DNA from 4 places in the Halobacillus sp. AWM4_238 genome. Region 2 is predicted to be linked to each of the others. Evidence: riboswitches for the same ligand, from Rfam matches in the RefSeq annotation. Region 2 holds a riboswitch; each other region holds the start of a gene.
What was found. Region 2 has a riboswitch for S-adenosylmethionine ahead of ACXACN_RS04290 (sulfite exporter TauE/SafE family protein). Riboswitches for the same ligand answer to the same signal wherever they lie in the genome.
Positions count from the first base shown of each region.

Region 1: it holds a riboswitch for S-adenosylmethionine, as region 2 does, so the genes downstream of both, msrA (peptide-methionine (S)-S-oxide reductase MsrA) here and ACXACN_RS04290 (sulfite exporter TauE/SafE family protein) in region 2, are expected to answer to the same signal.
Region 3: it holds a riboswitch for S-adenosylmethionine, as region 2 does, so the genes downstream of both, ACXACN_RS06240 (methionine ABC transporter ATP-binding protein) here and ACXACN_RS04290 (sulfite exporter TauE/SafE family protein) in region 2, are expected to answer to the same signal.
Region 4: it holds a riboswitch for S-adenosylmethionine, as region 2 does, so the genes downstream of both, ACXACN_RS16350 (methionine biosynthesis PLP-dependent protein) here and ACXACN_RS04290 (sulfite exporter TauE/SafE family protein) in region 2, are expected to answer to the same signal.

Region 1 covers NZ_JBSWSY010000002.1:3,784,153-3,791,429, reverse strand. The annotation lists gene ACXACN_RS18820 (ribonuclease H-like YkuK family protein) at 76-558, shown strand; gene ACXACN_RS18815 (DUF4190 domain-containing protein) at 575-832, shown strand; gene ACXACN_RS18810 (peroxiredoxin-like family protein) at 884-1,537, opposite strand; gene eutH (ethanolamine utilization protein EutH) at 1,562-2,680, opposite strand; gene msrA (peptide-methionine (S)-S-oxide reductase MsrA) at 3,677-4,150, opposite strand; SAM riboswitch class I at 4,272-4,393, opposite strand; gene ACXACN_RS18795 (AIM24 family protein) at 4,562-5,254, opposite strand; gene ACXACN_RS18790 (alpha/beta hydrolase family protein) at 5,375-6,250, opposite strand; gene ACXACN_RS18785 (DinB family protein) at 6,430-6,918, shown strand; gene ACXACN_RS18780 (Na+/H+ antiporter NhaC family protein) at 6,972-7,277, opposite strand, start outside.
Region 2 covers NZ_JBSWSY010000002.1:827,409-834,685, reverse strand. The annotation lists gene cobA (uroporphyrinogen-III C-methyltransferase) at 1-94, opposite strand, end outside; gene cysC (adenylyl-sulfate kinase) at 111-704, opposite strand; gene sat (sulfate adenylyltransferase) at 710-1,855, opposite strand; gene ACXACN_RS04295 (phosphoadenylyl-sulfate reductase) at 1,875-2,600, opposite strand; SAM riboswitch class I at 2,683-2,797, opposite strand; SAM riboswitch class I at 2,968-3,065, shown strand; gene ACXACN_RS04290 (sulfite exporter TauE/SafE family protein) at 3,194-4,081, shown strand; gene ACXACN_RS04285 (DAK2 domain-containing protein) at 4,120-5,787, opposite strand; gene ACXACN_RS04280 (Asp23/Gls24 family envelope stress response protein) at 5,819-6,181, opposite strand; gene rpmB (50S ribosomal protein L28) at 6,424-6,612, shown strand; gene spoVM (stage V sporulation protein SpoVM) at 6,754-6,834, opposite strand; gene ACXACN_RS04265 (thiamine diphosphokinase) at 6,883-7,277, opposite strand, start outside.
Region 3 covers NZ_JBSWSY010000002.1:1,213,133-1,220,409, forward strand. The annotation lists gene ACXACN_RS06215 (serine hydrolase) at 1-137, opposite strand, end outside; partial or broken gene ACXACN_RS06220 (serine hydrolase) at 83-214, opposite strand; gene ACXACN_RS06225 (3-ketoacyl-ACP reductase) at 301-1,023, shown strand; gene ACXACN_RS06230 (MetQ/NlpA family ABC transporter substrate-binding protein) at 1,210-2,034, opposite strand; gene ACXACN_RS06235 (methionine ABC transporter permease) at 2,055-2,717, opposite strand; gene ACXACN_RS06240 (methionine ABC transporter ATP-binding protein) at 2,677-3,720, opposite strand; SAM riboswitch class I at 3,814-3,918, opposite strand; gene ACXACN_RS06245 (iron-containing alcohol dehydrogenase family protein) at 4,063-5,133, shown strand; gene ACXACN_RS06250 (FAD-binding oxidoreductase/lyase) at 5,138-6,469, opposite strand; gene ACXACN_RS06255 (GNAT family N-acetyltransferase) at 6,474-7,046, opposite strand; gene ACXACN_RS06260 (DMT family transporter) at 7,184-7,277, shown strand, end outside.
Region 4 covers NZ_JBSWSY010000002.1:3,270,625-3,277,901, reverse strand. The annotation lists gene glsA (glutaminase A) at 1-34, shown strand, start outside; gene ACXACN_RS16365 (DUF4385 domain-containing protein) at 24-470, shown strand; gene ACXACN_RS16360 (hypothetical protein) at 554-886, shown strand; gene ACXACN_RS16355 (hypothetical protein) at 941-1,330, shown strand; SAM riboswitch class I at 1,459-1,568, shown strand; gene ACXACN_RS16350 (methionine biosynthesis PLP-dependent protein) at 1,811-2,929, shown strand; gene metC (cystathionine beta-lyase) at 2,926-4,104, shown strand; gene ACXACN_RS16340 (bifunctional homocysteine S-methyltransferase/methylenetetrahydrofolate reductase) at 4,108-5,967, shown strand; gene metH (methionine synthase) at 5,948-7,277, shown strand, end outside.

The sequences.
Region 1 (7,277 bases), 3.0 Mb from region 2:
CTTTCTTTTGAAAAATTTAAGGAGTTGGCTACTGTGAACCAATCCCATGTATTTCAAAACCTTACCCATAAAAAAATGAAGTTCGAAGAAGTGTTTTCTCATATATTGACCTTTATGAAAAATGACCCCATAGGCGAGTACAAGCTCATGATGGGTACAGACTCCCAAGTCCATCCCTCCCATACCCTTTTCATTACCGGCATCGTTATCCAACGCGTAGGGAAAGGGGCCTGGGGTTGTTTCCGCAAAGAATTGGTGCACAGAGAAATGACGACATTACATGAACGCATCTCCTATGAGACATCGTTAACAGAACAAGTAGCTTCCTTATTTACGGAAGAAAAGAAGAATGACCTCATCGAAGTCGTCCTCCCCTACATCTACAAAGGAGCAACGTTTACCATTGAAGGACACATCGATATCGGGAGTGGAGAGCGAAACAGGACAAGAGTGTATGTAAATGAAATGATGGCAAGAATCGAATCGCTCGGAATGGAAGCGAAAATCAAGCCGGATTCCATAGTTGCCAGCAGTTACGCCAATCGTTATACAAAGTAATGGACGGTGATGATGGATGTATCAAAAAGCCGTGACCTCTTGTGTGTTGGGGATCATGTCCATCTTTCTTCCCTTTGTCGGCCTCATCCTTGGATGGATCGGTCTTCTTTTTGCAAATCAAGCTCTTGGTGACCTTTCGAACGAAGCTCCTGGGTACCGTTTTGCCCTGGGCGGTAAAATTTGCAGTATCCTCGGGCTCTGCCTGCAGTCTTGCATCCTTATTTTTATCCTTGCTGCCTATTTCTTTTTTATGAACTTGAATCTCTTTATGTAAAATAAGCACGTAAAAGGAAAGCGCCCTCTGTATGAAGAGGACGCTTTGTTTTTATTTGTTTATTTTTTTCAATTCCTCAAGAACCTCAGATGGTTCAGCTCGATCTTTATAGTCAGCCTTCGTATAATCGTACACAATGCTACCATCTGTGTTGATAATGTAAGTCGCTGAAACAGGCAGGGTCCACGTTTCATCGCCATTATGTTTGTCCACTTCCAGCCCTTTTTCTTTGTACACATCTACAAGATAATCAGGTAATTGATACACTAAATTGTACTGCTTAGCCACTTCATTTCCAACGTCGCTTAACACATGATAGTTCAGTTCATTTTTCTCCTGAGTCGTCAGGGACTGATCAGGGGTTTGTGGACTGATCGCAATCAATTCTGCACCTTCTCCATGAATTTCTTCAAGGATTTGCTGATATGCTCTCAGTTCCATGTTGCAATAAGGGCACCAGCCACCACGATAAAATGTAAGAACGACCGGGCCACGTTTCAACTGTTCATACAGCTCAACCGTTTCTCCCTTAGCGTCTGGCAAGTCGAAGTTCGGGGCTTTCACTCCCGCAGACAAGCCTTCTCCATCATCTGAAGCTTCCAGTTCATCAATCGCCTGCTTCATTTTTTCTTGAGTTTCTTCGGAAGCTGCTTTCTTGAATTTTTCAATATACTCGTTAAAATTTTCTCGCATTTCTGTCTTCATGAAAAAACTCCTTTTACAATAGATTCACTTTTCATTATAAAGAGATAAGAAACGTGAAGAAAATGATTTGCTTTCTCTGGTCATCCATAGAGCAAGACCTACCGCTAACAGCCCTGCTGTTAGTTTTCCAATCAATACAGGTAAAATCATGTCCTTTTCTACACTAGCGACAAACGCAAAATGGCTGCCGATGACAAACGCACCGCTGACAGCGAACGCTGCATTGACCGTCTTTCCTCGCACATCCATATCTTTCATCGTCGCTAACATTGGTAAGTGATGAGCCGTAGAAGCGATCAGACCTGTTAACGAGGTAGAATTCATGCCCCATTTTTCACTCAGCCGTCCAATGAATTTCTCTCCCCGCTGATTAATGAATGCGACCAGAGGGTAAGCGCCTGCTAATGTGACCGTAATCCTCCCGACAATGACCACCCCTTCGGATAAAGGAGCCATACCCGGTAAAACAACAACCCCCGTCAATGTTTCAATAATAATGAGAGCAAGACCAGTAATGATGATGATTTCAATTGTTTTTCCGAAATAAGAAAACAATCGGATGGTTACGTTGGTGAACAACCATAAACCCGCTCCTATAAAGACCGAAAGCAAAATAGCCGGTGTCAAATTACGTACCATCCACATCGCTTCATATCCTGCTACCGCCCCGCCGACGAAGCATCCGATCGGAACCGTAACTAAACCAGCTAGAATTCCCTTGGAAAAGTAAGGCCGGTCCTCCTTTTTAACAATCGTCAGCGCGACTGGAATGGTAAAAACAAGTGTAGGTCCCATCATCGTTCCGAGGAATGCCCAGGAAAAAGTGGCCGCTCCCTCTTCCATTGCCAGGGATTCAGCCAGCGGGTAAGCACCCATATCAATCGCAAGCATCATGGATGCAAACATGGCAGGATCCGCCCCGAACCATAAAAACAGAGGGCGGATGACAGGCGCAAGCCACTGGGACAGCACAGGAGCGAGGGAAATAATTCCCACCATGGAGAGAGCAAGCGGCCCCATCATCATGAAGGCTTCATAAAAACGCCATCCGAGAGAAAGACGATGATTGAGCACATAATAATCAAGCGCTCCGATTACCATAAACATGCACATGACCATTAAAATCGCATCATTTACCCACAAAGGCCCAGCCCCTTTCTTACGTTTTTCTATCCATATTCACCTGAAATTCTACGAAGGGTAGGGGTGATTCTAATACGGTTTTCTCCCCTGTCATTTCTCTAGTTACTAGTTTATCATTCAGATCCCCCATTGCCCCAACCTTTTGGAACATGCTTTGCTGCAGTCGTTAAACAATGTTCGGTGTGGGTTTTGAGAATATGTATCCTGTTGCCATGGCCAGCCTTTTTGCATAGCTTAAATCAAAGAATCGGCATCCTGCTTCAACAATATGGCAGTTTTCTTGAAGACTTGATTTCGAGACTTTTGTGGGAGTTTAGGGGCTCCGGGAAAAGGTTCGCTTTCCGTGGGCGAGTGATGAGCCTCCTCGAGCTAAAGCTCTGCGGGGTCTCATCTACCACGCACTTCCCACAGGAGTCTCACCGTTTCCCTCCGCCCTCTTTGCCAAGGAAGATTCTCGAAATCACTTCTGGAACAAGCAGCTTGAATGACTGAGGAAAGTAGATCATATAACCTCTCCACAACAGGCATTCAGAATTTATTAGCTTGATACAGAGCGCTTTATGCCTGCCTTTGGGGGCGAAATGGGAGACACTTCCTCTAGGTATAGGGGTTCGTTTCTCCTTACTATGAAAGGGGTGAATGGGAAACTGCGAGACTCCCGTGGGAGAAGGAGATAGGCGAGATCCCGCAGGACGCAGTCCGAGGAAGCTCGGCGCTCATCCACAGGAATGTGTTCAAATGCGGAATCGCCCTGGTAGACACGACTGGCATAAGCAGAACAGCAAAGGCATGTGTCCTTTCATGCCTTTGCTGTTCTGCTTATGACGCGAGTGTCTGGGCGATGGTGCTAGACGAGTTGCTTCCCAGCCACCCCTGACGCTCAACAAGGCAACGAACCCCGAGAACATCTCGAAACTGAGTCTTCCACAATCGGGAGCTTTAGTGGGATATTATTACACATGTAAAAAGGACCCTTGTTAGAGGGTCCTTTTGTTATTAGCCAATGGAGCATGCGGCAGAGCCGTGCTTTTGTAAATATTTCTGGTGATACTCTTCAGCTTCATAGAAGGTGGATGCTTCTTCTACATCTGTAACAATCGGACGTTTGAAGATCCCTTTTCCTTCCCACTCTTTGATTTTTTCTTCTGCAATGTACTTCTGACTAGCATCCGAATAAAAAATGACGGAACGGTATTGGTGACCTACATCCATTCCCTGTTTGTTACGGGAAGTCGGGTCGTGAGCTTCAAAAAAGATATTCACAAGTTCTGCATAGGTGATGACAGTCGGATCGTAGTTTATTTTGACAGATTCCGCGTGTCCACTTTTACCTGCTTTGACTTGTTCGTATGTTGGGTTATCCAGGTGGCCGCCAATATAACCGACCTTTGTTTCTGTAACCCCTTCGAATTTCTCAAAAAACGCTTCTACTCCCCAAAAACATCCTGCACCGAAAATAGCTGTCGCCATATATCATCTTTCCTTTCCCTTAACGCAACTTCTATCGAGAGCCTTGACGGTTATGGTGCTTACACGAAAAGACCCCTTTTCTTATCCAGTAAGAAAAGGGGTCGCTAATATCCGCACGATCCTCTCATCTCTTAGAATGTTAATACATTCTACAGGAATTGGCACCGTTCTTGTCAATCCGTAGATTGATTCGATGGTTGCCGGGCATCAAAGGGCCAGTCCCTCCGCCTCTCTGGATAAGAAGTTTCCGTTATTTATTTTTGTTAGTACCCATAGTACTACGTATTTGTAACGAAGTAAAGGATAACAGGTTAAAAATCTCTAATAAAAGCACATAATGTCTTTCTTTTGATTTTATTATATTCAAAGACTACCATGCTCATGCCTGTCTGTAAAAAAATCCGCTTCTGTTTAGCTCTGTCCTGTTGTGTAAACTTCCTCAAACGGCTGCACGATCACAAACCCATCTCCTTCAAACTCCATTTGAATGGATTCCCCGCTTCCACGTCCAATCAGCGTTTTAAAACTGATGTCTGTTTTGAAGTTTGGTTCCAAGTGTCCGGACCAGGCAACAGTAGCATGCGGGTCGGTAATGACAGGTTCCCCTGGACGTACCAGCAAGGTCAATGGTTCATAGTGCGATGTGATAGCGACGCGTCCACTACCACTAAGGGTTACATTAAATAAACCACCAGAAACCATTCCGGCTACTTTTTTCATTAGTTTGATATCCCAATCAATGCTAGGTTCAAAGGCAAGAAGATCGTTGCCATTCACTGTGATGGTCTCATTATCCAGATCAAAAATAGTAATTTTCTTCCCCTGATCCGCAAGATAAAGACGACCACGACCTGTAGCCTTCATTAAAGAACTCCCTTCGCCGGTCATTGCTTTTTTAAATAAGCGACCAACGCCATGTTCAAGGATGCCCTCTCTTTCAAATTTGATGTTTCCATTATAGGAAATCATCGCGCCCGCCTTAGCCCACACTTGATCAAGTAGATTCACCTCAAGAATTCTCGGGGTTTCCAGCTCAAAATAATCATTCTCTGATTCATCCTGCTTTGTTTTTCTAATAAATTCATCAATGGAGTAGTCGCTCATCATCTGTTCCTCCTTATCGTCTTCTATGGTTATTTATACATCTATTTCATTCTATACCACGAACCATCCGTTTTGACTCTTACAGTTACTCCTATAAGTAGAGGGACGATAGAAATTACACTACTTTTCGTCCAAATGAGAATCAAACCATTGCAACACTTCAGGGGCATACGCCTTGAAATGCAAGCTCAGACTGTGGTCCCCATTCTCATATTCCATGTACCGATGAAGATCATGCTCACGTTCCATATGATCTGCAAACATTCGCGCCTGCTCAACCGGAACGGTCCGGTCTCTTTCTCCGTGAAGCATCAATGTGGGGACATCCATGTCTTCCACCCAATGGATTGGAGCAAGTTCACGATACCAATCCTGATCACCCCGAGGCTCTCCTAATAACTGTTCGATTTGCTCTTGAACAGGTTCTGGTTGAGTTAGGTACAATTGTTTCAAATCACTAATGGCTCCAACCACAGCAACAGCATCAACCTCTATGTCTTGTTGAACCGCGAGCATGCTCATCCATCCACCGCGGGAGTACCCAAGCATGACCGTTCGTTCGTCATCGACATGATCCAACTCTGCCCCCACCTTCTTTAAATCCATCACATCAAGGACAAAGTCTTCCTTATTGGATGGCTCAAACTTTCCTTCGGCATTCTCCCTATAATGAGTCGCTAGTACTACATATCCCTGTTTTGCCCAGTAGGAAAGATTTTTTAGCTCTTGAGCATCTGTCAACGAACTTTCTCCCAACCCTCCACGATTGTGAATGAGTAACGGAAGACGGCCTTCTTTTTCATCTGGCTCAATCCAGAGACCCGGAATTTCAGCTCCACCGCTAGTGTATGTAATGGAATATCCTGTAACACCTGGTACACCAATTTCTACCTCTTCCTTACTCCGCAGAACAGTATCTTCTTTAGCATCTACAAAAAATACAACAGCACCTATGAAACAAAGAAAAGCCAAGAAAGCTCCAACCAGCTTCTTCACCTTATCCCCTCCTTTATTCGATTGGAATAATTTGTATGACCTGGTCATGCAATATTTTCCTGTTCTTATCTTTACGATAGGTGGTGTGAAAGGTTTCAACTTTGGAGGAGCTGGGGAGAGAAACTTTTACTAGAGTTGTGATAGACTCGAATTAACTTCACTTGAAAGGGAGAATTTGTATGTATGGCTTAGATGAGAAGAGAAGTGAACTGCTCCAATTTGTTGAACAAGTTTCAGAGCAAGAAGCATCCGTTAAGCCTGAAGGAAATCGCTGGTCCATCCTTGAAGTTTTAGAACACCTATACTTAATGGAACAATTAATTGTTTACCAGATCAATCAGTCGCTCAAACAAGGGGATACTCAACAAGCGACAAAAAAACCGATCCATAAGACAACTAACCGCGATTATAAAGTCGAGGCACCAGAGGCCGTTCAACCAAAAGGGGAATTCAATTCATTGGATGATGCGAAAGAAGGCTTGAAAAAGACGCGAGAAGCGACTCTATTCCTCATCCACAATAAGGATGAAGAAACATTGCAAAACCGTGTATATCCTCACCCCTCTTTCGGTGATATGAACTTAGAACAATGGGTAGAGTTTATCGGTTGGCACGAGCTACGCCATTTGGATCAAATGAAAGAAGTAAAAGCCCACATTCATGCATAAATGAAAACAACCCCCTGAGTCTATGACTCGGGGGTTACTTGTATCTTATCTTTTTACTTATTAAAATCTGCCGGCTTTACTTCTTCTCCGTTTTCACCGGTGTAACGAAGTCCCCAGCCTGTCCATGCTGCAATGAACATGACAATCAATAACAACCAGCCCTGAAATACGAAGGGAAAGACTTCTCCGGGACCGACAACCGGAAGGAAATCGTACTGATCGGCAGCTCCCTGGACCGTAGCCCATGCGAGCAGGACACCTCCACTCCAAGGAAAGATATAGCCAAGAGAAGATGTGACCGTATCCAGCAAGTTTGCTCTTCGGTATGCATGGATTTTCATTTCCGTTCCTAACTTACG
Region 2 (7,277 bases):
GTATGACATCTGCTTTTTGTATCGCCTTTAGTCCTTTTACTGTAATAAGGTCGTAATCCCCTGGTCCCGCTCCTACGATATACACGTTTGTCATCTTCCGGCCCCTTTCGTTACACCCAATTTTTATCTTGTAAAAGTTTCCACACTTGTTCGGCACAGCTTTTCACATCGTACGCTTTAGAATCTAGCACCAGTTCCGGTTGCAAAGGTTTCTCATAAGGGGCATCCACACCTGTAAACCCTTTGATCTCTCCATCCCTGGCTTTTTTATAAAGTCCTTTAGGGTCACGGTTTTCGCACTCTTCAATTGGACAGTCCACATAGATTTCTATAAAGTCCCCGGCTTGCATCGAAGCTCTCACACGATCCCTGTCTTTTTGATAGGGTGAAATGAATGCTGTTAAAACAATCGTTCCACTATCTGCAAAAAGCTTCGCAACTTCACCGATCCGTCGAATGTTCTCTTCCCTGTCTTCTTCTGAAAATCCAAGATCCGAGTTTAGCCCCTGCCTGACGTTATCTCCATCCAGCAAATAACTCTGCAATCCCTTTTCGTGGAGAACCTTATTTAATTGATTGGCAATGCTTGATTTGCCTGATCCTGATAGACCTGTAAACCAAAGGACCCCGCTGTGATGGCCGTTTTTCTTGCGATAACCTTCTTTACTGATGGATGCTTCGTGCCAGGTAAGGTTTGTCGTCACTTTCTTCATCCTTTCACTTCGGCTGTCTTCTGTAAGCCTTCGATCAGTACATCCACGACTTCTGGACGACTGAACGCTTTTGGTGGTTTCTCACCATTTCTCAAAAGCTCCCTTACTTTCGTACCGGACAAAATCAGATGATTCTCTTTATCGTGTGGACATGTTTTATTAGACGCCATCGACTCACACGCTTTGCAATAAAAACTATGCTCAAAGAAAAGCGGAGTGATGCCAAGTTCTCCTTTCTCGTAGTGACTGAAAATCTTCTGTGCATCATACGTTCCGTAGTAATCACCGACTCCTGCATGATCACGCCCAACAATGAAATGAGAGCACCCGAAATTTTTTCTTACAATTGCATGGAAAATCGCTTCCCGGGGTCCTGCGTATCTCATAGCCGCATTAAAAACAGCTAAAATCACTCGATCTTTTGGATAATAATTTTCCAATAACACTTGGTAACTCTTCATGCGGACATCGCTCGGAATATCATCGCTTTTCGTCTCCCCGACAAGAGGGTTGAGAAACAATCCATCCACGGTCTCGAGCGCTGCCTTTTGGATATATTCGTGAGCCCTGTGCACAGGGTTTCTTGTCTGAAATCCAACTACTTTTTCCCAACCCAGTTGCTCAAATCGTTTCCTTGATTCTGCAGGGTCCAAATAAAAGGATTCTCCGTGTTCATAAGGAGGTTTTTGAAACACCTCAATATCTCCTGCCACATACCAATCGGGGCGCTCGAATAATTTTTTGACACCTGGATGGGCATCATCAGAGGTTGCGTACACGTTTTCTGCTTCTTTTTCTTTATCCGGTTTGAAAAGATCGGTAATGGTTATAACCCCATACACCACTCCGTCCTTGATGAGCTGTGCTTTTCTTCCGAGATTCTCTGCTTGTTTTTCTGTCACCGGAAGTGTGATTGGAATACTCCACGGCTCTCCATCGCTCAGCCGCATGGTATTCACAACGGATGTATAAGTCTTTTCATCCATAAATCCACGTAAAGGGCTATATGCACCATTAGCAATTAAACCGAGATCACTAAGCGCCATGGAGTCAAGCTCGATGAGATCTTCCGGTAGCTCCTCTGGTCTTTTTTCCTTCCACCTGTTTATCAGCACTCCACCGTGCGGGGGGATGATTGACATATCCATTCCTCCTTCAAGGTTATTCATCTTGACTGTTTTCTGTTGTATGCAAGCCGCATTCCGTTTTATTGAACCCTTTCCACCGGCCTGACCTACCGTCATCCGCCGCCTGGGCTGTACATGGAATGCATCCGACACTAGGATAATTTTGATCGTGCAATTCATTGTAATCCAAGCTATTTAGTCGGATATACTGCCATACGTCATCCCATGTCCAGTGAATCAATGGGCATACTTTTACCGATTTGAATCGTTCATCTTTATTAACAAAGTTTGTTTTTTTCCGGCTCGGAGATTGCTCTCTCCTCAACCCGGATAGCCATGCATTTCTTCCATGGAGAGCGTCCTCAAGCGGTTTGATCTTACGGATGTAGCAACATTGATTCGGTTTCCGTTTCCAAAGAGCTGATCCGTATTGCTCGGCTTGTTCATCCAGGCTCATCTCAGGTTGTTTCATCGTTATGTTTAAATCTGGATATCTCTGTTTTACTTTTTCAATCAGCTGGTAGGTTTCCTGAAAATGGATGCCCGTATCAAGAAACACGACTTCGGCATCCGGTTTTTCTTTAGAAATTAAATCAATGAGAACGATTCCTTCTGCGCCGAAACTGCAAGCATAAACAATGTCTTCATACTCCTTGTAGGCCCAGCGAACAATTTCCGATGCTCCTTTCGTATCTTCTTTCGGTGGATCATCGGTAAATGGATTCTCAAAAGATTGATAGGTGATGTGTGGTTGTGTCATGTCCTCCTCCTCTCTTAAATAGAAAAATGCCTTTCTTCCCGATAAGAAGAAAGGCATTTACAATGTCATGTAAACTGCATTCTCCCTATCTTCTCAAGCGCTTAACGCCTGCTGGAATTGGCACAGTATCTGTTTACATTCCTAGACCCGTTGCCGAGGCTTCAAAGGGCCAGTCCCTCCACCTCTCTAGATAAGAAAAGCTTATGAAATTTTCTGAAAAACAAGTTGATACAAATCTTATGCTCCTTTTCATCATATGTCAATGCTTTTTAGAAAAATTACAACTTTTCTGTTTTTTTATTAACATTGGATTGACAAATGAAAAGATGTTCGTTAATTTTATAATTATTCTAAAAACTACATACAATCCTTATGAAGAGCCGGGGGAGGAATCTGGTCTGAAGATCCCGCAGCAACCTTTAACCAGGTGCTCATTCCAGCAGCCATCCGGCTGAAAGATAAGGTGTGGACGATCCCCCTTCTTTCAGATGGGGGATTTTGTTTGTTTCAATTTTTTTAAACATAAAACCTAGTAAGTGCATAGGAATAGTAAAAATGACGATGACCTATGTATAATTAAGGAGTGGTACACATTGCAAAAACTGACCATTTTCGCCTTCATCGGTTTTATAGCACAGCTGATGGATGGAGCGCTCGGCATGGGGTTTGGCCTTAGCTCTTCGACGATCCTCCTGTCCTATGGACTGGCGCCTGCTGTCGCTTCTGCATCCATCCACATGTCGCAGATTGCCACAACGGCTGTTTCAGGTTTTTCTCACTATAAGTTTGGCAACGTTGATAAGCGGCTTGTGATGATCATTTCTATTCCAGGTGCAGTCAGCGCTTTTTTTGGAGCTGCTTTTTTAAGCCGAATTCCAGGAGATTATATTAGGCCTTACATATCCATGTTTCTCCTGCTATTAGGCATTTACATCGTCATTCGTTTTCTATTCCTTTCGAAGAAAACGGACAGAAGACCAAAAAAAGCCGTAAAAAAACGATTTCTTCTGCCTCTTGGAATAGCAGGAGGATTCCTGGATAGTGTCGGAGGTGGCGGATGGGGTCCGGTCAACACCCCTGCTCTGCTTACCCGATCAGGAATTGCTCCAAGGAAAGTCATCGGAACGGTAGATACAAGTGAATTCCTGGTAACGATTTCAGCTACAGTAGGTTTTTTGATTTTTTTAGGTCATGACCAATTCAGTTGGCTCCTCATCACCTCATTCGTTCTCGGAGGGGTCGTTGCAGCCCCTATCGCCGCTTGGCTTGTAAAGATTCTCCCCTCTTCTGTTCTTGGAGTACTAGCCGGTGGCTTTATCATTCTTACAAACGCAAGGACTTTATTAACTTCCGTTCCTCTACACACGCATTTACTAACATTCGTGTACACGCTCCTTGTTTCCAGTTATCTTTTCATCGTGCTTTCTTCCATCAGAAATCATTTGAAATTGAAAAGAGCGATCATCCGGGAACAAGCATAAAAAACGCAGCTCTATGAAGAGCTGCGTTGTTGTATCTATTATTCAATGGAGAAGATATAAGAATAGATCGGTTGACCGCCTTTGTGGATCTCCACTTCTAAATCTTCAAATGTTTCTTCTATGAAGGATTCAAGTGCTGCCACATCTTTTTCGTCGACTTCTTCACCAGTCAAGATCGTGAGGATTTCATCTTCATCTTCATCAATCATTTGGTTCAGCAACGTTTTAGCCGTCGTTAAAGCACTTTTATCTGTAGCAGAGATTTTGCCATCAGCGATTCCCATAAAGTGATCTTTGGAAATGTCCAACCCATCAATTTGAGTATCTCTGACTGCGTACGTAATTTGACCTGTTTTCACTTCAGACATGAGGCTGAGCATTTCCTCTTTATTGGATTCAAGGTCAGCTTCCGGGTTGAACCCTAGAAGAGCACTCATCCCTTGAGGAATGGTTTTCGATGGAATGACAGCAACCTCAACATCCGCTAATTCAGCAGCTTGTTCAGCAGCCATGACGATATTCTTGTTATTCGGCAGGACAAGCACACGTTTCGCATGCGCTTCCTTGATCGCTTCTGAAAGATCTTGAGTACTCGGGTTCATCGTTTGGCCGCCTTGAATGACGACAGTAGCTCCAAGACTCTCAAACAGTTTCTTGATCCCGTCTCCCATGCTTACTGTAACGATTCCATACTCTGCTTTTTGATCGGACTTAGGCTTGGCTTTCTTTTTGTCACCGACGATCGAGGTATGCTGTTCACGCATGTTCTCAATCTTCATGTTGACAAGACTGCCGTACCTTTGTCCTAAGGTCATCGCTTCTCCTGGATACTCCACGTGTACATGGACTTTGATCAACTCTTCATCAGAGACGACAAGGAGTGAATCCCCCATTTCACTGAGCTCGTTACGAAATGCTTCTTCATCATAAGGATGCTCAGCAAGCTTGTCTTCTTCAAATTTGACCATGAATTCTGTACAATAGCCAAATTCGATATCTTCTGTATTCATGAAGTCTTGATTCAACTTGTGGTGTTCCGCATTAACCATCTCGTCCATGGATACCGTTTCTTCAAGATCTGGAAGTTCTTCTCCTTTCAAATTCGCAAGAAAGCCTTCGTAGATCGTGACAAGGCCTTGACCACCACTATCCACGACACCTACTTCTTTCAAAACTGGAAGTAGTTCAGGCGTGCGCTTCAATGATTTCCTAGCTGCTTGAACGACACCTTCGATGAATGGAATGAAGTCTGTTTCTTTTTCAGCGATTTCGACTGAAGCTTCGGCAGCCTCTCTTGCTACGGTAAGGATGGTTCCTTCCACTGGTTTCATAACGGCTTTATATGCAGTCGTGACACCACCTTGAAGAGCGTCTGAGAAGTCTTTGGTTGTTATGACTTCTTTGTCTTCAATCGCCTTGGAAAAACCACGGAAAATTTGCGAGAGAATAACACCGGAGTTTCCACGCGCACCCATCAGGAGACCTTTGGAGAGGGACTGGGCTACGGTTCCTACATGATTCTGGTCCACATTCCGCACTTCTTCAGCTCCAGAAGTCATGGACAGATTCATATTTGTTCCCGTATCGCCATCCGGTACAGGGAAAACATTCAAAGCATCGATCATTTGAGAGTTCTGTTTCAAATGATGAGCTCCTTGCAAGATCATTTCGGCAAGCGTCTTGCCGTCTAACTTTTGTAACGTCACACTTACTTCCTCCTTTGACTACAACCGCGATCTATTCAGTTGTCACACGGACTCCCTGAATGAAAATATTCACAGAATCCACGGACAAACCAACTGTTTTGTTTAGTGTGTATTTTACTTGTGATTGGACATTATTAGCGACTTCGGAAATCTTAGTTCCGTAACTCACGATAATATACATGTCTATATGGAGGCGATCTTCATCCTGTCTGACAACGACTCCTCTGGAAAAATTCTCTTTGCGGAGCATTTCAGATAAACCGTCACGGATCTGATTTTTTGATGCCATTCCGACGATCCCATAGCACTCAACAGCGGCTCCTCCAGCAATCGTTGAAATGACTTCATTGCTAATAGTAATATGACCATATTGGTTATTTAAATCAACAGACATAATAGATCCTCCTTTATAATCCTCATCAATCCTACCCTATTATAACACAAAAATGGGAAATGAATTTCTGTTCAATGGTAAGAAAATGACCTGGATATCCCTATTATACTGTGTAACAATTCATAAGTTCTGTCAAGAAAAAATTCTTGATATAATTCTGACTAGATTATTGCAAACACCTTATCTATATGATAAAGTTACTAAGTATCTGATGATTTATGTATGTAACAGGAGGGATTTTCATGGCACGCAGAAGTGTTCTATCTGGTAAAGGTACACGTTCAGGTAACCACCGTTCACACGCGATGAACGCTAATAAACGTAAATTTAAAGCTAATGTTCAAAAAGTTCGCATCCTTGTGGATGGCAAGCCTCAAAAGGTTTACGTAACAGCACGTGAACTTAAGTCCGGCAAAGTACAACGCGTATAATTGCTGAGGCAGAGCTTTAAAGCTCACAAAAAAAGCACCCTTTCCGGGTGCTTTTTTTATTTGTCTCAGATAAATAAACGGGCGCTTTTGGTGCTCTCCGGAGCTCAGCCCATGTGTACCCCGGAGCTTTCTGTTTTGGTCCTAATCTTTTTTAAATGTACTTATGACTGCGCGCACTAAACCCCCGACGAACCGTGGGAGTTTGATCGTATAAAATTTCAAAAGAGCCCCCTCCTCCTATATGAACTAATGCGAACTCCCTTATTCCCCTCAAGTAGGCAAGTCTGTACTTCTTATTACTAAGAGTATGCCTGACTCAAATGAAAAAGTACCTGTATCTTCAATCAGTCGATTTGAGATGCAAAGGGTGGATCCAAATGGCAGATACGCTTGATCCAAAGGGTAGTAGAACCCTTTGAGCGTAATGTTTTTCACTTCAAGTGTGACCGGTAAGAAGGAAACATACGGATAACATTCATCCTCTTCTATCCTATGCTCACCAGCTGGGACTAATTCCACCCGATTCTGTCGGTCGATAATCGTACTCTTTACATTTTCCTTCATGAGAGGGTATAGAAGTTGCAAGTTCGCTTGAGAATGATCGATCCGACCACCGGTCACTCCGAATAATAGAATATGCTCCGGACGTAAACGAAGTGCTTCAT
Region 3 (7,277 bases), 390 kb from region 2:
GCAACAGCATACACGTTCGTCTTAAACGAACCATCTTTTTCGATGTACCCATAGCGGTGTTGGCTGACAGCTGGTCCAGACGTTAGTAACCCGAATGCTCCATTCCTGCAGCCTTGAAGATGTGTTCTGTCACATATTCTGTAAAGGTTTGGTCCGTGACTGCTTCCACAACCAATCCTAAAACGATGAACCCTGCATTATTGTACCAAAAGGAAAGTCCGGGAGGTAAACGCTAACTTTTGCTTTCAAAAACGGAAACCCGTAAACTTTAAATGGAAAACACGTAAAGGAGTGAGGAGCATGGCACAAGAAATCAATGGAAAAATCGCTTATGTAACTGGTGCTGGACGAGGCATTGGCCGAGCTACGGCTTTGCAACTGGCGCAAGAAGGGGTTCATGTCGGACTGATTGCCCGGACTGAAAGCCGTCTTCATGAAGTGGCCGAGGAAGCACGTTCTTTTGGGGTAAAGGCTTCTGTCGCTACTGCTGATATATCTGAACTCGATCAAGTTGAAAGGGCTATCCAACACCTGCAGGAAGAGCTTGGAGATGCAGATATCCTCATCAACAACGCAGGCATCGGTGTGCATGGAAAGTTCCTTGAACTTGAGCCTGACGAGTGGAAACGAACGTTTGAAGTGAATGTTTTCGGTACATACCACGTCACAAGAGCGGTCCTCCCGATGATGATGGAAAAGGACAACGCAGACATCATCAACATCTCTTCAAGCAGCGGCCTCAAAGGCACAGCTGGGTCCACCGCTTACAGTGGTTCCAAGTTCGCCCTGCAAGGCATGATGGAAGCACTCATGCAGGAATTGAGAAGGGAAAACATCCGCGTCTTCACCTTGAATCCGAGCCTCGTCGCTACAGAACTTGCGTTAGGTGAAGATATGGAAGGTCAGGATAAAGAGAAGTACATGCAGCCGGAAGATCTCGCTGAATATATGGTCGCGCAATTGAAGTTGCATCCGCGTATCTTCATCAAGCAGTCGCTTCAGTGGGCGACAAATCCTTTTTAATCATCAAACGAAGTGAGCCTGTCTTCAGGTTCACTTTTTTACGTCATGTGCTCGCAAGCCTACCCGTGCGTTTCAATCTGTGCTTCAGGCATGTATATCACGAGGAAGCGATCAACCTATCCTTTTAATCCCTTAGTTAAAGGAAGACATAAAAAAAGACTGACGCAAGCACGTCAGCCTTTTCCTTTATTCTTTCATCCATTGTGGCTTACCGAAACCTTTGAATTCCTCATCGATAATTTTCTCAAATTCGTCTGACTCTACAACCTCTTTGATATCCTTCACAAACTGAGCATCGAGGTCCTCCGTCTTGACGGCAACACGGTTACGGTAATCATCAGGCATGTCCTCCAATGCTAGTGCATTCAGAAGGTCCATCCCCGCAGCCAGTGCATAATTTCCTGGAACCATCGACAAATCCTCGCTATCAACAAGACGTGGCAATTGTCCTGCTTCTACTTCAACAAACTGAATGTCTTTTTTATTGTTCGTAATATCTTTTAAAGAGGCGCGCAGCGGGTCAACATTGTCGTCCACTTCCACCAGTCCTTCATCTTCCAGCACAATGAGAGCGCGTGCAAGGTTGGTCGGATCGTTGGGTACCCCCATCGTGCTTCCATCTTCAATACTTTGAATATCTTCATATGTATTGGAATAGATCCCCATAGGAGCTGTAGGGACGATGATGACTTCAGACAAGTCCAAGTCGTTTTCCTTCGCGAATGACTCTAAGTAAATTTTATGCTGAAAAAGGTTGGCGTCCAAATCCCCATTTGCAAGCGCCTTGTTCGGTTGTACATAATCCGTGAATTCTTTGTTCGTCACTTCGTACCCTTTTTCTTCTAATAACGGCGCAATCGCCTGTGTGACCATATCGCTATAGGGCCCAGAAGTCGCGCCAAAACGGATGGTATCTTTACCAGAAGCATCTGCACTTCCTTCCTCTTCTCCGCAAGCAGCGAGAAACGCGATGGTTAATAGCGTGGCACATAACAAGATGGTTTTTTTCATGAGAGAGTTCCTCCTATTTTTTAGTTCTTCTTCACAGTCTTAGCAATATAGTCGCCTGCGTATTGGACGATTTGGACGAGGACGATCAGCAGGATGACGGTCGTAAACATGACGAAGTTATCGTATCTGTAATACCCATAACGAATCGCCAAGTCTCCGATTCCTCCACCTCCAATGGCCCCTGCCATTGCGGAATACCCGATCAAACTGATGGCAGTGATCGTCAAGCCACTAATCAGTCCCGGTTTAATTTCTGGGAAAATGATATCCTTGATGATCAGCCATGGGGAGGCTCCACAGGCGATGGCCGATTCGATCACTCCTCGATCAATATCGCGGGCGGATGATTCCACAATTCTTGCATAAAACGGAATCGCAGCTACAGAAAGAGCTACAGACGCTGCTACAGGGCCCGTCGTTGTTCCGATTAAAAAGTTGGTAAAAGGAAATAAGAACACAAGCAAGATAATGAAGGGAACCGACCGGATCAAGTTCACGACAACGCCAACAATGCTTTTGACGGTTCTATTCTCCAGGAACAAATCACGGTCGGTCACAAACAGGAGCAACCCAAGCGGAAGACCTGCAATCAGAGCGACCACCAATCCGATCCCTACCATGATCAATGTTTCCAAAAACGATTTATTCAGCTCTGGCCATAAGTTGATCAGCTGTTCCATCATTGTGCAACACCTCCACTTCTCCGAGCTTTTGTTTCAGTTCTTCAATGGCTTCCTTTACGACGGGTTGCCCTCCTGTTAATTCCATCACAAAGGTGCCTAGAGCTTGCTCCTGGATATAATCGATCTTTCCATGGAGGATGTTCGCCCGTACGCTTGATCCTTTCAGTAAATCTGAAACGATCGATTCATTCGCAGAATCACCCTTGAACCTCATATGTACAATGGTGCCTTTACTTCTGGAAATGATGTGTTCGGGGATCTTAAAGTCGATGACCGTTTTTATAAAACGCTTGGTGAGTTCGTTTTCAGGAGCTGCAAAGATGTCGTATGTCGCCCCCTGCTCTACGATCTTCCCATCTTCCATGACCGCACAGCGATGGCAGATTTCTTTTACAACCTCCATCTCATGGGTGATCAACACAATGGTCAGTCCAAGTTCGCGGTTGATCTTTTTCAGTAAGCTCAAAATGGACTGTGTTGTGTTAGGATCGAGAGCTGACGTAGCTTCATCACACAGGAGCACTTTCGGATCGTTGGCGAGAGCTCGGGCGATGCTCACGCGTTGCTTTTGACCGCCACTCAATTGAGCAGGGTACGCTTCAGCTTTATCTGACAAACCGACGAGGTCCAGCAATTCGTGCGCCTTCCTCTTTCTTTCCTTCCGATTCACACCTGAAGCTTTAAGAGCGAAAGCGACGTTGTCTAAAACCGTTTTCGCCATGGCCAGGTGAAATCCCTGAAAGATCATCCCGATCGACTGTCTCGCCTTTCTCAACTCCTTGTTTTTTAATGTCATGAGATCGATTCCATCAACAAGGACTCTCCCACTCGTCGGGCGTTCCAAGATGTTCATGCAGCGTAACAGGGTACTTTTTCCTGCCCCACTATAACCGACGACACCAAAGATCTCCCCTTGTTCGATATCCAATGAAACGTTGTCGACGCCAATGACGTTCCCTTCTTTGGAAGGATAAACTTTACTCAGTTGTTCCAATGAAATCATGGGCTTCCCTCCTTTTCCTATGTATCCATAAATGATTGACCTACAAAAAACTCTCCCCCTTTGCGGGAGAGAGTTTCGCGTGTAATAGCCAAACTCTTATCTCCCAGAATCGATTCATTCTGTAGGAATTAGCACCACTCCTTGCGGAAGGTTGCTGTGATGTCTACGGGCCATACCCTCAATCACTCTCGATAAGATTTTTTGTTTATGGTTTTACACTTTAACGCATGTGAGAGGGTTTGTAAATAATTTTCTCAATCTTTTAAATTATAGAATATTATCATTGACATCTCATTTTATTAAATGGATAATGATGGGCATATCTGTGTAGGAGGGATTCCGATGGAGCCGATCAATGTTCAGGGAGCACCGAATATCTATCGCTGTGAACCGGGCATTTTGAAACAATTACCAGAACTACTTCAGGGAGAGAAATTCAAGCATGGAACCATCATCCACGGGGAAAATTCATGGGCGATGGCGGAATCGTACATGCCTGACTTTCCATTTGCTGTCGACACCATTTTGTATGGTGGAGAATGCACGCATCAAGAAGTAGAGAGAATCGGGAAAGAGATGAATTCCACGGATGTCCTCATTGGGGTCGGAGGCGGAAAAATTCTTGACCTCACGAAGGCGTGCGGAGAATCGCTTGATCTTCCGGTCATCCTGATCCCCACATTAGTATCCAATTGTGCCGCTTGGACACCTTTAAGTGTGTTCTATGATGAACATGGGAATTTCCTTGAATACACCATTTTCAAAAGAAGTACATACATGGTCGTGGTTGACCCCGATATGCTCGTCCATTCACCCGTAGAATACCTTCGTGCAGGGATCGGTGACACGATTGCCAAATGGTATGAAGCAGACGTTTTGACGAGACATATAGATAAAAAACCACTTCCTCTGGAGATCGCTCTTCACGCAGCAAAGATGTGTCGGGACGTCCTTTTTGAGGAGGGGACCGAGGCTGTTCGTGCTCTTGAAAATCTTGAACCGAATACGGCTTTTACACGTGTGACAGAAACGATCATCCTCGCTGGTGGTATGGTGGGAGGTTTTGGAGATGGTTACGGAAGGATCTCTGGTGCCCATTCCATTCATAACGGGTTAACAAAAGTACCAGCGACGAAAAGGTTTTTACATGGTGAGAAAGTAGCCTATGGAATCCTTGTCCAGCTGGCCCTCGAAGGGAAAATAGAACAAATCAAGAAACTCGTTCCTTTTTACCAATCCATGCAGCTGCCTTTATCATTGAGTGACCTTCACGCGTCTTCACTAGAAGATGTGGAAACGATTTCTCACTATTCCACCCGGCAAGGCGAATCCATTCACCTCATGAGGATCCACGATCAATCAGATGTGAAAGATGCCATCTATATAGTGGAAGAAAGCTTAGCCTCCCGGTAGAAGGCTAAGCTTTTAGTTTGCGGGCCAAATAGATTCCGCTTGCCGCCGCTTGAGAAAGGGAGTGCGTATCTCCTGAACAGTCCCCGATCAAATACAAGCCAGGGATTTCCGTTTCAAAATGGGCATCTGTGAAAATTTTGGGTTCATAAAATTTGCTGTCGATCCCATAAAGGATGGTGTCGCGATCGATTTCTTCTTCCAGGAGCCCTTCCAATGCCTCAAAAAACTCCAGCAAGGCGTCGATATAAAGAGGCGGAACTTCCAGACGGAGATCCCCTGCTTCTGCTTCTATCGAAGGAACGATTGGACCGGAAGAAAGATCTCCGGAAATTCTTCCTTCGCGTAAATCGCCCAGCTTTTGGGATACAATTCTCCCCCGTCCTTGATTGATTTTCCCGATCGTATCGCGAGCCTCTCTCATCGCTTCTTCCTGATTTTCAAAAAATCGCGGAACGAAAAGGGTGAAATTCAAATTCCTGCTCGGACCCTCCTCATTTTGGTTCTGCCCATCTGCCATCACCAGGTCATGCTGGTATTTGCGTACGACTCTGCCACGGGGATTCATACAATAGGTCGTGGCTGAAAATCGGTCGTTCTTGTAATGAAGCTTCGTTTCAAAGGTTTCCTGAAGGATGGCATCGAGCTGATCTCCGCGCATCTCCACGCGCACACCTAAATCCAACCGGGTTGGTCCGGGCTTCAATCCTAACTCTGCCAACCTTGATTTCATCCAATCACTCCCGCTCATGCCTGTAGCGAAAACGACCTGCTTACTTTGAAAGCACCCCTGATTGGTAGATAGAGAGAATAGTCCGTCATCTTTTGTGACGCTCGTGACATCCGCTTCGAAGGTAAATGTCATCTGTTCAGACATTTCTTCATACAGGCTTTGAAAAATCTTCCGAGCGCGCTTCGTCCCTAAATGGCGCACCTCTGTCGAGAAAACACGCAGGGAATGTTGTGCTGCTTTCATGGAGAGCTTCTCATTTTTTGTACTGTATCTCTTTACAACGTCTCCACCATAAGAACATAAGAGTTCATCGACTTCTTCCATGAGCTCCAGCGCTTCCTTTTCACCGATTTTTCCATTCAGCTGTCCTCCGAAGTCATTCGTATAATTGAACTTCCCTTCTGATTTTCCTAACCCTGCAAATCCTATGTAGCGATCACACGGCCCCTCACACGTGCAACCCTCTCCATCTAACCCACACGTCCGTTCAACGATTGGCTTTCCTTTATCCACCACATGAATGTCCCATCCCGGGTGCTCGGTTGCTAACGTGTAAGCAAGAAAGACGCCACTGACCCCTGCGCCGATGATCGTCACATCATACATACGATCACTCATTTTTTTCACGGACTTTGGCGTAAATACATGTATCGGTCAACCGTTTTCCATCGACAGAGAGGTCTTCGTTGCGGAGGATTCCTTCCAGGTCGAAACCGAGTGACTCGGGTATCGTACGGCTTCTCTTATTCTCTGATTCGCAGCGGATTTCCACACGAGCAGCGCCTAATTCATCCAAGGCATAAGTCGTCAATCCGTCTACGGCTTCCCTCATATATCCCTTTCCACTATGAGCGGTATCCATCCAATAGCCAATTTCAAACTTTGGCACGTCCCAGTCCATTCGATGAAAACCCGTAGAACCAATGAACGTCAGATCCTCTTTCAAGTATATGAGATACCGTAAGTTCTGACGCAGCAGAAACTTGGCATGCGCTTCCCTTGTGTTTGATTCTGTATCTTCAACTGTCGGGGTCTCCTGGACGAATCCAAGCCATGGTTTCAGTTCATTCACGGATCGTTGGATAGCTGCATTGATGGCCGATCCGTCGCCGGGTTCCGGCATTTTCAATAGAAGCCTATCTGTTTCTATGTGTGTTTTGACGTCTCGTAAAACTGGATTCATCATTTCATCCCCTTGTGTTTCGATTTCATCCTTATTCTCTATCAAACAAGAATTCCGATTTTTTTGCAACAGCTATATTCAAAGCTTTCTAAATTTTTGTATAATAGATGGAAATTGTCTCATGAAGGAGGGATCTCATGACGAGGAATCGCGCATTTTTGATGATTTTTCTAGGTGCATCACTATGGGGCATCATCGGGCTGTTTGTGAACGAATTGTACGAATATGGAT
Region 4 (7,277 bases), 2.4 Mb from region 2:
AAACACAGAAAGGAAGAATAAAAATGGCGTTTGATTACGACCTCGATTTTGATACAATCGATTTTCGCAAAAATCCAGAAAAATATCGAGTGGGCCGAGGTGAGCAAGGGGTACTTCTCGTCGAACCATACAAAGGTGAAATCCTGCCCCACTGGCGCTTCAAAACACCAGAGATTGCCAAGGAATCATCAGAAAAAATCTATCAAATGTTTCTCGACTATAAAGAAGAGGATGATTTTGTGGGCATGGATATGGCACGGAAGTTTTTGCAGATGGGATACACGCGCTCGCGAAGGTACGCGAATTATAAGGGCGGGAAGAAGTATGACAAAAATGGTGAAGTGAACGATCGCGACATCGACGATGAGAAAGCAGCATCCGCTGAAATTTTCGAGAAAAAGTGGATCGAGGTCAGGGAGGATGAGGACTATTTAAAGAAAAAGAAAGCCCATCAAAAAGAATACGGATGAAACGTTGACATATTTGATCGTTGAACGTAGGATAACATTAACCCGAGTAAACAAATCGGATTAATGAACCTAGGGGTGTGCCCGTGAAAACTTACCCACTTCTTGTTAACCTGCTGTTCATGATGATCTCCTGGTCGATTGGGGTTTATGCCCTATCTGTCATTTACACTTCAACGATCATCATCCCCTTCTTCAATGATTTCATCTGGATCCGCGACTACAAAGGACTCCTCGGCTTAACGACGATCTTCACCGTCCTGACGATTCCTCTGCTAGCATTTTTATATAACAAACGTAAACAGATGTCGAATAAGAGAATATGGTACGGGCTGAATGGGGCCACACTCCTGCTATGGGTCGGTACGCTTGCTTTACAAGTCAAAACCGTCCTGTACAATTTAGGCATTTGTCATTAATAGACAGGACTTCCACCTTCTCTGTCGAACCATGGAGGGAGAGGAGGAATGGATGTGGACTTTCTAACCTTTTATGAAGAGTATAAACGGAGAGCTAGTCAACAAGATTTGGATCACTTAAAAAGAGTAACATCGCGAAACCTCGAAGCAAGAGAGATTCGTCACGGCGAACGGGTGGATTATTCTTATGAAGAGTCGATCGAAGGATGGGCTCAAGCTTTTGAACACTTCCAAAATCAAGACATGATATGGATCTACACCGATCATTCCATCACCCAGCTGGACGAAAACAAACAACTGGCTGCTTTTTGGGTTTCCATTCGCTTAAACGGTGAACTCTTGGAAACTTCCAACCTTTTCTTTGATACATTCGAAAAACAAGAGGGTAAATGGCAGCTTGTCCGCTCCTACATCGAAGCCGGAGTACAAAACCCTTCCATGTAAGCCTGCTTTTGAAAAAGGAGGCTTTATTCTTATTCGGGAAAAGTTTTCGGAAAATTCTTTCTAGCATATTGTCAAAACTTTCTGAGTAGTGTAGAGTAATCAGCAATTAGAAAAAATTACAATTGAATCTCTTATCAAGAGAGGCAGAGGGACTGGCCCGACGAAGCCTCAGCAACCACTGGTTCGACCAGAAAGGTGCTAACTCCAGCAAGTTGTTTTACAACTTGAAAGATAAGAAGAAGAGCCGTCCACACAAAAGTCTTCTTCTTCGAGAAGGCTTTTTTTATTTTTATTTTACAGAAATTAGGAAGACCCACTTTCAAGACTTTAGTTTGGGTGGAGCATAGCGGCGGGAGTGACTCGCTTTCCCGAACCACCATCCAAACATACAAACGTCTCGAAGTTACATCTTACACGAGAGGGAGTTACTGTTTAACCAGCGTTTATTTTGAACCAATAACTTATAAAGGATGTGGTGTTATGTGTCCACACAGGGATACGAAATTCGTTCAGACTGGAAACCAGCGGCATGAGCCTACCGGCGCGATTAACCCTCCCATTTACCTTTCCACCCCTTACCGCCATCCTGGTTTAGGGGAGTCGACGGGCTTTGATTATTCGAGGACCGGAAATCCCACCCGCCAAATTCTCGAGTCTTCCATCGCAGATATTGAAGGCGGAGATGCAGGTTTTGCGTTCAGCTCAGGGATGGCTGCGATCCAAACCGCGTTATCTCTTTTTAAGAAAGGCGATGAGATCATCGTTTCCGAAGATTTGTATGGCGGGACGTTCCGTTTGTTTGAACATATGGAAGAACGTTATGACCTCAGGTTCCATTATTGTGACAGCAACAACCTTGAACGGATCCACGACTACATCAATGAGCGGACGAAAGCCATCTACGTGGAAACACCGACAAATCCGCTGATGCATACAGCAGACATCAAGCAAATTTCAACGGTCGCGAAAGCTCATCACCTTCTGCTCCTTGTCGATAACACCCTGTACACTCCGGTGTTGCAGCAGCCGATTGCAGAAGGTGCAGATGTGGTCATTCACAGTGCTACGAAATATTTGGCCGGTCATAACGATGTCCTTGCCGGTATTCTTGTTAGCAAAGGAAAAGACGTAACGGAGAAGCTCGCTTTTCATCAAAATACATCGGGCGCTGTCCTTTCCCCTTTTGATTCATGGCTTGTCATGCGCGGAATGAAGACCCTCCCTCTCCGGATGCGTCAGCATGAAAACAATGCAAAATCCGTTGTTGCCTTTTTAGAAGAACATCCGCACGTGACAGATGTTTTCTATCCTGGTCAAGGTGGGATGGTTTCCTTCAAACTTCAATCCGAAGCTTGGATCGATCCATTCTTACGGAACTTGAAGTTAATCAGTTTTGCCGAAAGCCTTGGAGGTGTAGAGAGTTTCATCACCTATCCTGCAACTCAGACTCATGCAGATATTCCAGAAGAGACCCGGATCAGCTACGGCGTCTGTAACCGACTGCTTCGTTTCTCTGTCGGCGTCGAACATATCGATGATTTGATTCAAGACCTTGATTATACCCTCACCCAACTACCGAAGGAGGAATCTGTACGATGACCGATCATTCTTTGCAAACGCGATTGTTGCACAGTGATTATAAATTCGACCCGCATACAGGCGCTGTCAGTGTCCCCATTCAACAGGCATCCACCTTTCATCAGCAGGATTTCGACAACCCCGGGGACTACGACTACAGCCGATCCGGAAACCCGACCCGACGAGCTTTGGAGGAGACCATTGCCGGTCTTGAGAGCGGCACAAACGGCTTTGCTTTCGCTTCAGGGATGGCTGCCATTTCAACAGCCTTCATGCTGTTATCAAAAGGCGACCATGTCGTCATCACCCAGGACGTTTATGGAGGCACCTTCCGCATGATCCACGATGTGCTCATCAGATTTGGAATCGATCACACATTCGTTGATATGACGGACCTTCATGAGGTGGCGACGGCGATTCAGCCTAATACGAAACTTTTGTATATAGAAACGCCGTCCAATCCCACGCTTGAGATTACAGATATTCGTGCTGTCGCAAAGTTAGCGAAAGCGAACGATTGCTGGACATTCGTCGATAACACATTCATGACACCCGCCCTTCAACGACCGCTCGAACTTGGGGCAGATCTCGTCCTCCATAGTGCGACGAAATTCATTGCCGGTCATAGTGATGTGGTTGCAGGCCTTGCCGTAACAAGAGATCAAGAGATTGCGGAGCAGCTCGGATTTTTACAAAATTCATTCGGATCGATTCTAGGCGCACACGATTGTTGGCTCGTGCTTCGCGGCTTGAAAACTCTCCATTGCCGAATGACTCAATCGTCAGCATCTGCTGTTAAGATTGCAGAGAAATTAAGCGCCCACCCGCACGTGGAACAGGTCTACTATCCTGGCTTCCGTTTTCATCCTGGCAGCTCGACCCAGACGTATCAGGCAGAAGGGGCCGGAGCGGTATTATCATTCCGTTTGCGGGATGAAGATGCGGTCCGGCAGTTTACAAAGCACGTGGAGCTCCCTGTTTATGCCGTAAGTCTTGGGGCGGTCGAATCGATCTTGTCCTATCCTGCCCGGATGTCTCATGCATCGATGCCGAAAGAAGAACGTGAAAAGCGAGGGATAACAGACGGGTTGCTTCGTTTATCTGTCGGTCTTGAGAACCCGGATGATTTGATCAAGGACTTTTACCAGGCATTAGAAAAATCAGGATCTCAAGCATTCTTACAAACAGGAGGTTGAACAATGGATCTACGCGAAGCTTTACACCACCAGACGATGATTGGAGACGGAGCTATGGGCACCCTCCTCTACTCTTATGGCATCGATCGATGTTTTGAAGAATTGAACCTCTCCCACTCTGAAGAAGTATTGAACGTCCACCGCGCTTACGTGAACGCTGGTGCGGACGTCATCCAAACGAATACTTACGGCGCCAATTATATTAAACTGGAACGCTACGGCCTTCAAGATCAAGTCAAAGAGATCAATGCCGCTGCTGTCAAACTTGCCAAACAAGCGGCCGGTGACGAGCAATACGTAGTCGGAACCATCGGTGGCGTCCGGGGGGCCCGCAAACAAGCCATATCGACAGAAGAAATCAAGCGCAGCTTCAGGGAACAGCTGTACTGTCTTCTTTTTGAAAAAGTCGACGGCCTTCTGCTTGAAACCTTTTATGATTTAGAAGAGATCAAGACTGTTTTAAAGATTGCTAGAAAAGAAACACACCTGCCGATCATCGCTCAAGTATCCATGCATGAGGCGGGTGTCCTGCAAGACGGCACCCCACTTCCCGATGCACTCAAACAGCTGGAAGACTTAGGCGCTGATGTTGTCGGCGTCAATTGCAGACTCGGACCTTATCACACGATTCAATCGTTAGAAGAGGTTCCGCTTCCGGAGCGTGCTGTGTTGTCAGCTTATCCGAATGCAAGTTTGCCCGCCTACCAGGATGGTAGGCTCGTTTATCCAACGGACCCGACATATTTCCAAAAAAGTGCCCAATCCCTTTTTGAGCAAGGCGCCCGTCTGATCGGCGGCTGCTGCGGAACGACACCGGAACATATCGAAGCCATTGCTGCTAGAGTCAAAGGAAAAGCACCGATACAGGATAAGGTGGTTCCATTCAAAAAGAAGACGGAGGTGCGGGTGTCCAATCCGATTGATCCACGTCCCCACCTTCATGAAAAAGCCAAAAAAGGCCGTTCTATCATCGTTGAACTTGATCCGCCGAAAAAATTGAAGACCGATCGCTTTTTTGAAGGAGCGAAAGCTTTACAGGAAGCGGGTGTCGATTCTGTCACACTCGCAGACAACTCTCTCGCTTCTCCGAGAATAAGCAACACGGCGATGGCATCAATCATTAAAGAGAAGTATCAGGTGGACCCACTCGTCCACATAGCCTGCCGGGATCGCAATTTACTAGGTTTGCAATCTCATTTAATGGGGCTTCATGCTCTCGGCATTCGTCAGCTCCTTGCCGTTACAGGAGATCCAACCAAAATAGGGGATTTCCCGGGGGCCACTTCGGTGTATGACCTGAACTCTTTTGATCTCATTCATTACATCAAGCAAATGAACAAGGGCATCTCTTTTTCCGGAAAAAATCTAGGTGAGAATACGTCCTTTTCGGTAGCTGCTGCGTTTAATCCGAATGTGCGCAACTTGAACCGTGCCGTCGGACGAATGGAGAAGAAAATCAAATACGGGGCTGACTACTTCATCAGTCAACCGGTCTTCAATGAAGAGCAGATCATCGAGGTCTATGAAGCGACCAAACACATCGATGCCCCGATTTATATTGGAATCATGCCGCTGACAAGCGTACGGAACGCTGAATTTTTACACAACGAAGTTCCCGGTATCACGCTTGCTCCTGAGGTCCTGGAAAAAATGGAACTCGCCGGCACAGACAAAGAGAAAGCACAGGCAGAAGGTCTTCGTATCGCAAAGGCACTCATTGATACAGCCCTTGACCTGTTCAACGGTATTTACTTAATCACACCATTTTTACGTTACGAAATGACCGTAGAATTGACGAACTATATTAAACAACAAACGGCAAAACGAGAAAGGAAGATTTCCGATGGCATCCACATCGTTTAACGAACAACTGAAACAGCGGATCCTCATACTCGATGGTGCGATGGGAACGATGCTGCAGGAAGCCGACCTTTCCCCTCAAGACTTCGGTGGAGAAGCGTTCGATGGTTGTAATGAATACTTAAACCTGACTTATCCAGACTTGCTCGATACCATTCACTCCCGCTATCTTGAAGCAGGTGCAGACATCATTGAAACGAATACGTTCGGGGCAACCAACCTCGTCCTTGATGAATATGATCTGGGTCACCTGGCAGAGGACATCAATGTGGCAGCAGCGAAAATCGCCAAAAAGGCTGCTGCCCGATTCCATACAACGGACCGCCCCCGCTTCGTCGCCGGCGCCATGGGTCCAACAACGAAAACACTTTCTGTAACCGGCGGGACGACTTTTGAAGCATTGGCCGGGGGCTATGAAGAACAAGCCCGAGGGCTCATCAAAGGCGGTGTCGATCTCCTTTTATTAGAAACGTCCCAGGATATGCTCAATGTGAAAGCCGCTTTTCTCGGCATCACACGTGCGAAAGAAGCCTTAGGCAAAGACCTGCCCCTGATTGTGTCCGGTACGATTGAACCGATGGGGACGACCCTCGCTGGTCAAAGCATCGAAGCTTTTTACCTTTCCCTTGAACATATGAACCCAAGTGTTGTCGGACTTAACTGCGCCACAGGTCCTGAGTTTATGCGTGATCATCTACGTTCCTTATCAGACCTCGCGACGTCCGCCGTCAGTTGTTATCCAAATGCCGGACTTCCAGATGAAGAAGGCCATTATCACGAAACTCCAGAATCACTGGCTGCGAAAGTAGGCGGTTTTGCTGAAAAAGGCTGGCTGAATGTCGTCGGCGGATGCTGTGGAACGACACCGGATCACATTCGCGCCATTGCAGCAGCGGTCAAAGGGTTCAAGCCGAGGGAAGCACCTTCCAGCCACGCCCATGCCGTTTCAGGAATCGAACCGTTGGTTTACGATGATCCCGGCGATCGGCCGATTCTCGTCGGGGAGCGTACGAATGTCATTGGCTCACGGAAGTTCAAGCGCCTGATTGCTGAAGGAAAATTTGAGGAGGCCTCCGAAATTGCCCGGGCACAAGTGAAAAAGGGCGCACAGGTTATTGATATCTGCCTCGCTGACCCTGACCGGGATGAAATTGAAGACATGGAAGCTTTCATGAAACAAGTCGTGAACAAAGTCAAAGTTCCGCTCGTCATCGATTCGACGGATGTGGACGTTATTGAAAAAGCGCTCACGTATTCTCAAGGAAAAGTCATCATCAACTCCATCAACTTGGAGGACGGAGAAGAACGTTTCA